DNA from 3 places in the Streptomyces sp. NPDC092045 genome. Region 2 is predicted to be linked to each of the others. Evidence: riboswitches for the same ligand, from Rfam matches in the RefSeq annotation. Region 2 holds a riboswitch; each other region holds the start of a gene.
The links. Region 2 has a riboswitch for thiamine pyrophosphate ahead of thiO (glycine oxidase ThiO). Riboswitches for the same ligand answer to the same signal wherever they lie in the genome.

Region 1 (2,261 bases), on a different contig from region 2:
TGGAACTTCTTCGAGATCAGGAAGTCGATCAGCGCCTTGCCGCCCTCGGGGTTCTTCGCCCCGTTCAGCAGGCCCGCGAACTCCGTCTGCCGGAAGCAGGTGCCGGTGGAGACGCCGGTGGGCGCGACCTTCGGCTGCGGCTCGCCGTACAGCACCTCGACCGGCGGACTGGAGGCGTACGACACGACCAGCGGCCGGTCGCCCTTGGCCTGCTTGCCGCCGGCCGAACCGGAGAACTCCTGGTTGTAGGCGAGCTCCCAGCTGTCGACGGTCTTCACGCCGTTCGCCCTGAGCTTCGACCAGTACGCCTGCCAGCCGTCGTCCCCGTACTTCGCCGCCGTGCCGAGCAGGAAACCGAGCCCCGGGGAGGACCGCTCCGGGTTCTCGACCACGAGCAGGTCCTTGTACTCCGGCTTCGCCAGGTCGTCGAAGGTCACCGGCGGCGCCAGCTTCTTGTCGGCGAAGTACTTCTTGTCGTAGTTGACGCAGATGTCGCCGGAGTCGATCGGCGTCACCCGGTGCTCCTCGTCCAGGTGGTACTCCGCCGGAATCCGGTCGAGCCCCTTCGCCCGGTACCCGACGAAGATCCCGTTGTCGAGGGCGCGGGAGAGCAGGGTGTTGTCGACGCCGAAGAAGACGTCGCCCTGCGGGGAGCCCTTGGTCAGGATCTCCTTGTTGACGGCCTCGCCGGCGTCGCCGGCCTTGAGGACCTTGACGGTGAAACCGGTCTGCTTCGTGAACTCCGCCAGCACCTCCTTGGAGGCGTTGAACGAGTCGTGGCTCACGAGGGTCACGGTCTTCGGCGCGGGCGCGCCGGACTTGCCGGCGCCCTCGCGGACGTCATCGGTGCCGCAGGCGGCGAGGGCCGTGACGGCCAGCGCCGCGACGAGCGCGACGGCGGCCGTCTTCTTGGTGCTCACTGAGATTCCTCCTGGGGGTGACCAGGAAGAGACGCGGCCCTGCCCACGACCGGCGGACCGGACGCGGGCAGGGCGCAACAGCTCGAGTTACGACCGAACTTCCTACCCAGAATGACCTGGGCGAGGTTCAGAGGGTCTGCGGTCTGACGGACACCGCACTCTCAGCGCTGTGGCGCTCCCCTGTCGGAATATGGAGATGTGTTCGAGCTCAGGGTACAAGCTCAGCGCTCGGCGGCGGCCAGCTGTCCACAGGCACCGTCGATCTCCTGGCCCCGGGTGTCCCGCACGGTCACCGGCACGCCGTGGCGGGCGATGGCCTCCACGAACGCCTTCTCGTCCTCCGGACGCGACGCGGTCCACTTCGAACCGGGCGTCGGGTTCAGCGGGATCAGGTTGACGTGGACCCGCCGGCCCTTGAGCAGTCGGCCGAGCAGGTCGCCGCGCCAGGCCTGGTCGTTGATGTCCCGGATGAGGGCGTACTCGATGGAGATCCGGCGCCCGGACTTCTCCGCGTACTCCCAGGCCGCGTCGAGGACCTCCCGGACCTTCCAGCGGGTGTTGACGGGCACGAGGGTGTCGCGCAGCTCGTCGTCCGGGGCGTGCAGGGAGACCGCGAGGCGGCACTTGAAGCCCTCGTCGGCGAAGCGCAGCATCGCGGGCACGAGTCCGACGGTGGAGACGGTGATGCCGCGCTGGGACAGGCCCAGGCCGTCCGGCTCGGGATCGGTGAGGCGGCGGACGGCGCCGACGACCCGCTTGTAGTTGGCGAGCGGCTCGCCCATGCCCATGAACACGATGTTCGAAAGGCGGGCCGGGCCGCCGGGGACCTCGCCGTCGCGCAGGGCGCGCATGCCGTCCACGATCTGGTGCACGATCTCGGCGGTCGACAGGTTCCGGTCGAGACCGGCCTGCCCGGTCGCGCAGAACGGGCAGTTCATCCCGCAGCCGGCCTGCGAGGAGATGCACATGGTCACCCGGTCCGGGTAGCGCATGAGCACCGACTCCACGAGCGTGCCGTCGTGCAGCCGCCACAGGGTCTTGCGGGTGGTGTCGTCGTCGCACGAGATGTGCCGCACCACGGACATCAGGTCGGGCAGCAGCTCCCCGGCCAGCTTCTCCCGCGAGGCGGCCGGGATGTCGGTCCACTCGGCGGGGTCGTGCGCGTACCGCGCGAAGTAGTGCGTGGACAGCTGCTTGGCGCGGAAGGGCTTCTCGCCGATCGCGGCGACGGCCTCCTTCCGCTCGGCGGGCGTGAGGTCGGCCAGGTGCCGCGGCGGCTTCTTGGCTCCGCGGGGGGCGACGAAAGTGAGTTCTCCGGGCTTGGGCATGGTGCTACCAGTG
Region 2 (2,261 bases):
GTGCCCCGCGTACTGGACGAAGCGCCCGAACTGCTCGGACCAGAAGTACGGCACGGGGTCGTACGGCCCGGTCCCGGAGCCCGTGATCGCGGCGGCGACCGCGCGCGGGCCCTGGAGGGCGTTGTCCCAGTGGTGGACGAGGAGGCGCTCGCCGTAGCGGGCGGAGGGGAAGGAGGCGCAGTCCCCGACCGCGTACACGTCGGGCAGGGAGGTGCGCAGCCGGTCGTCGGCGGTGACGGCGCCGCTCGGGTCGAGGGCGATGCCGGAGCCGGCGAGCCAGCCGGTGGCGGGGCGGGCGCCGATGCCGACGACGACGGCCTCGGCGGGCAGTTCGCGGCCGTCGGCGAGGAGGACCCGGCCGGGTTCGACGGTGTCCACGCGCGCGTGGGTGAGGAGTTCGGCGCCGTTCGCCGCGTACCACCCGGCCATGGGGGCGGCGACCTCGGCGGGCAGGGTGCCGGCGAGCGGGAGGTCCGCGGCCTCGACGACGGTGACGGCGCAGCCGGCCCCGAGCGCGGCGGTGGCGAACTCGGCGCCGATCCAGCCGGCGCCGACGACCACGACGGTGTGGCGGCGCTCCAGGACGGGCCCGAGGCGCACGGCGTCGTCGAGGGTGCGGAGCAGGTGGACGCCGGGGACGCCCTCGGAGCCGGGCAGGGCGACCGGGTGGGCGCCGGTGGCGATCACCAGGGTGTCGTACGGGACGGGCCCGGCCCCGGTGTCGACCTCGTGGTCGGCGGCGCGCAGTCCGGTGACGTCCACGCCGAGCCGGAGTTCGACGCCGAGCTCCTCGAAGTCGACCTCGAAGGCGGAGTCCTCGGCCTTCCCGAGGAGGACCGCCTTGGAGAGCGGGGGCCGGTCGTAGGGCTGGTGGGGTTCGGCCCCGATGAGGGTCACGGGGCCGGTGAAGCCCTGCTCGCGGAGGGCGACGGCGGTCTGGACGCCGGCCATTCCGGCGCCGACGACCACGACGCGCCGCTGGGTCTGCTTCTGCTCGCTCACACGGCCACCTTACGCAGCTGACGGCCCGTCAGGTCGGGTGGGGGGCACGGCCCCCTCGTGACGGACGCGGGGCGGAAGCTAGTCTGGCGGGCGTAAAGCACTCGCGGGAGCCCGGACGCACCGGGCTGAGAGGGAGGCTGGCCGGCCTCCGACCGTAGGAACCTGATCCGGGTCATGCCGGCGAAGGGAGGGGCTGGACGCCCATGCGTTCTTCCGACGCGCAGAGTTCTTCCGGCGCGCAGAGTTCTTCCGACGCGCAGAGATCTTCCGGCGCGCAGAGTTCTTCCGGCGCACGAGGGCCTTCCGGCGCACCGGGACCCACCGACGGCCGGGGATCCGCCGACGGCCGGGGATCCGCCGACGGCCGAAGCGCCTTCGACGTCCTCGTGGTCGGGGGCGGGATCATCGGCCTGGTCACGGCCTGGCGGGCCGCGCGGCGCGGGCTGGGCACCGTCGTCGTCGACCCGGAGCCGGGCGGCGGGGCCGCTCGGGTCGCGGCCGGGATGCTCGCCGCCGTCACCGAGCTGCACTACGGCGAGGAGACCCTGCTCGGGCTCAACCTCGCCTCCGCCGCCCGCTATCCGGCCTTCGTCGCCGAGCTGGAGGAGGCCACTGGCCACGACGTCGGGTACCGCGCCTGCGGCACCCTCGCCGTCGCCCTCGACGCCGACGACCGGGCGCACCTGCGCGAGCTGCACGCCCTGCAGACCCGCTGCGGGCTCGCCTCGGAGTGGCTGAGCGGCCGCGAGTGCCGCCGCCTGGAGCCGATGCTGGCACCGGGGGTGCGCGGCGGCCTGCGGGTCGACGGCGACCACCAGGTGGACCCGCGCCGGCTCGCCGCCGCGCTCCTCGTCGCCTGCGAGCGGGCCGGGGTGGTCTTCCGCCGGACCCCCGCGGAGCGCCTGAGCGTGGTGCGGGACCGGGCGCGCGGCGCGGTCCTGGCCGGGGGCGAGGAGCTGGCGGCCGGACAGACCGTGCTCGCGGCGGGCAGCCTGAGCGGGCGGCTCGCGGGGGTGCCGGACGAGGTGCTTCCGCCGGTCCGCCCGGTGAAGGGCCAGGTCCTGCGGCTCCGGGTGCCGCCCGCGTACGCCCCCTTCCTCTCCCGGACCGTCCGGGCCGTCGTCCGCGGCAGCCACGTCTACCTGGTGCCCCGCGAGAACGGCGAGCTGGTCGTCGGCGCCACCAGCGAGGAGCTGGGCTGGGACACCACGGTGACGGCGGGCGGGGTGTACGAGCTGCTGCGCGACGCCCACGAGCTG
Region 3 (2,261 bases), on a different contig from region 2:
GTCTGGACGTTGTGGCGCTTGGCGATCGTGTTCAGCTCGCCGAGCGTCCTCAACTCCGCGAACTGGGCCGCGTCGTTGGCGTCGGCGATCGAGCCGGGGCGCAGGCCGTCGCCGAGCGAGTACGTGACGTCGTACGCCGCGAGGATCTCGCAGAGCTCCTCGAAGTGCGTGTAGAGGAAGTTCTCCTTGTGGTGCGCGAGGCACCAGGCGGCCATGATCGAGCCACCGCGCGAGACGATGCCGGTCTTGCGGCGCGCGGTGAGCGGCACGTACGGCAGGAGCACGCCGGCGTGCACGGTCATGTAGTCCACGCCCTGCTCGGCCTGCTCGATCACCGTGTCCTTGTAGATCTCCCAGCTCAGCTCCTCGGCCCTGCCGTCGACCTTCTCCAGGGCCTGGTAGAGCGGCACGGTGCCGATGGGCACGGGGGAGTTGCGCAGCACCCACTCGCGGGTGGTGTGGATGTTGCGGCCGGTGGACAGGTCCATGACCGTGTCGGCGCCCCACTTGGTCGCCCAGGTCATCTTCTCCACCTCCTCCTCGATGGAGGAGGTGACGGCGGAGTTGCCGATGTTGGCGTTGACCTTCACCAGGAACCGCTTGCCGATGATCATCGGCTCGATCTCCGGGTGGTTGACGTTCGCCGGGAGCACGGCCCGGCCCGCCGCGATCTCCTCCCGCACGACCTCGGGGGAGATGTTCTCGCGGATCGCGACGTACTCCATCTCCGGCGTGATCTCGCCACGACGGGCGTACGCGAGCTGCGTCACCGCCTGGCCGGAGCGGCCCCGGCGCGGCAGACGGGGGCGGCCGGGAAAGACGGCGTCGAGGTTCTTGAGGCCGCCGCCGCGCGGCGAGGTGTGCTTGATGCCGTCGTCCTCGGGGCGGACCGGGCGGCCCGCGTACTCCTCGGTGTCGCCGCGCGCGATGATCCAGTTCTCGCGCAGCGGCGGCAGGCCCCGCCGCACGTCGGTGTCGACGGTGGGATCGGTGTACGGGCCGGACGTGTCGTACAGCGTGACGTCCCTGCCGTTGGTGAGGTGCACCTGACGGACCGGAACCCGCAGGTCGGGGCGCGAGCCCTGGACGTATCCCTTGTGCCAGCCCGGCGTGCGCCCGGCGGACTGGTCGTTCTGCTCGGAGGCAGGCGTGCGTGCGTCCTGAATGGTCATGAGACCGATCTCCCTACGCCGGCATTACCCGGTAACAGGTTCGGCGGTCGGCGCAGCCTCCTCCCGTACGTACATCGGTACGCGCGTACGGTGATCAGCGCCCTCTCAGCCCGGTGCTCCGAGCTCCCGCGTGTGCAAAGGTGTCACCACGCTAGCGCCATCCCGGGCGTGCTGAACAGTGGGCCCCCGCCGTTCTTGCGATGATCGGTCGGTGACTTCCCCCCAGCAGACTCCCGAGCCGCACGACCACTCCCACGGCCCGGGCCCGTCCGACGGCCATGGATCCGGCCACGGAGCAGGGCACGGCCCCGGTCATGGAGCCGGACACGGGCACAGCCACAGCCACGGGCCCGCCGCCCCCGTCTCCCGGCACCTGCGCAAGGTCATCGCCGCCGTCCTGGTCCCCTTCGCCACCGCCGTCATGATCGGGCTCGTGGTCCTGTGGCCCGGCGGCGCCCCGGCGCACGAACGCACCGGCGTCGGTTTCGACCGCCAGACCGAGCAGGGCAGGGTCGTCTCCGTCGAGCAGGTCGACTGCAAGGTCGTGAACGCCGGTCAGGTCCCACCGACCGGAGACACCTCCACCCCGGAGGGGCGCGAGGCGGTCGAGGCCCAGCAGGGGGACTGCAAGAGGGCGAAGATCGAGGTCACGACCGGGCCGAACAAGGGGCGCGAGTTCACCGAGATCGTGCAGCCGGGCGCACCGCGCCAGTTGGAGGAGGGACAGGGCGTGGTGGTGGCGTACGCCCCCGACGCCCCGTACGACCTCCAGTACTCGGTGACGGACGTGAACCGGAAGGTGCCGCTGGCGGTGCTCGCAGGCATCTTCGCCCTCGCGGTCGTGGCGGTCGGACGGATGCGGGGGCTCATGGCCCTGGTCGCGCTCGCCGTGAGTTTCCTGGTGCTGATGTTCTTCATCCTGCCCGCGATCCTGCAGGGGTCGAACCCGCTGGTGGTGGCGGTGGTCGGGTCGAGCGCGATCATGCTGATCGCGCTCTACATGTGCCACGGCCTCTCGGCCCGCACCTCGGTCGCGGTGCTCGGCACACTGATCTCGCTGCTGCTCATCGGGCTGCTCGGCTCGCTCTT

Region 1: linked by a shared signal. The riboswitch ahead of ACIQKA_RS15345 (thiamine ABC transporter substrate binding subunit) and the one ahead of thiO (glycine oxidase ThiO) in region 2 are both predicted to bind thiamine pyrophosphate.
Region 3: linked by a shared signal. The riboswitch ahead of thiC (phosphomethylpyrimidine synthase ThiC) and the one ahead of thiO (glycine oxidase ThiO) in region 2 are both predicted to bind thiamine pyrophosphate.

What each region holds. Positions count from the first base shown of each region.
Region 1 is NZ_JBIVSC010000004.1:415,843-418,103, reverse strand. It holds gene ACIQKA_RS15345 (thiamine ABC transporter substrate binding subunit) at 1-920, opposite strand, end outside; TPP riboswitch at 1,002-1,112, opposite strand; gene rlmN (23S rRNA (adenine(2503)-C(2))-methyltransferase RlmN) at 1,142-2,248, opposite strand.
Region 2 is NZ_JBIVSC010000002.1:146,685-148,945, forward strand. It holds gene ACIQKA_RS07425 (NAD(P)/FAD-dependent oxidoreductase) at 1-951, opposite strand, end outside; TPP riboswitch at 1,096-1,208, shown strand; gene thiO (glycine oxidase ThiO) at 1,389-2,261, shown strand, end outside.
Region 3 is NZ_JBIVSC010000005.1:295,544-297,804, reverse strand. It holds gene thiC (phosphomethylpyrimidine synthase ThiC) at 1-1,172, opposite strand, end outside; TPP riboswitch at 1,166-1,312, opposite strand; gene ACIQKA_RS17160 (YibE/F family protein) at 1,384-2,261, shown strand, end outside.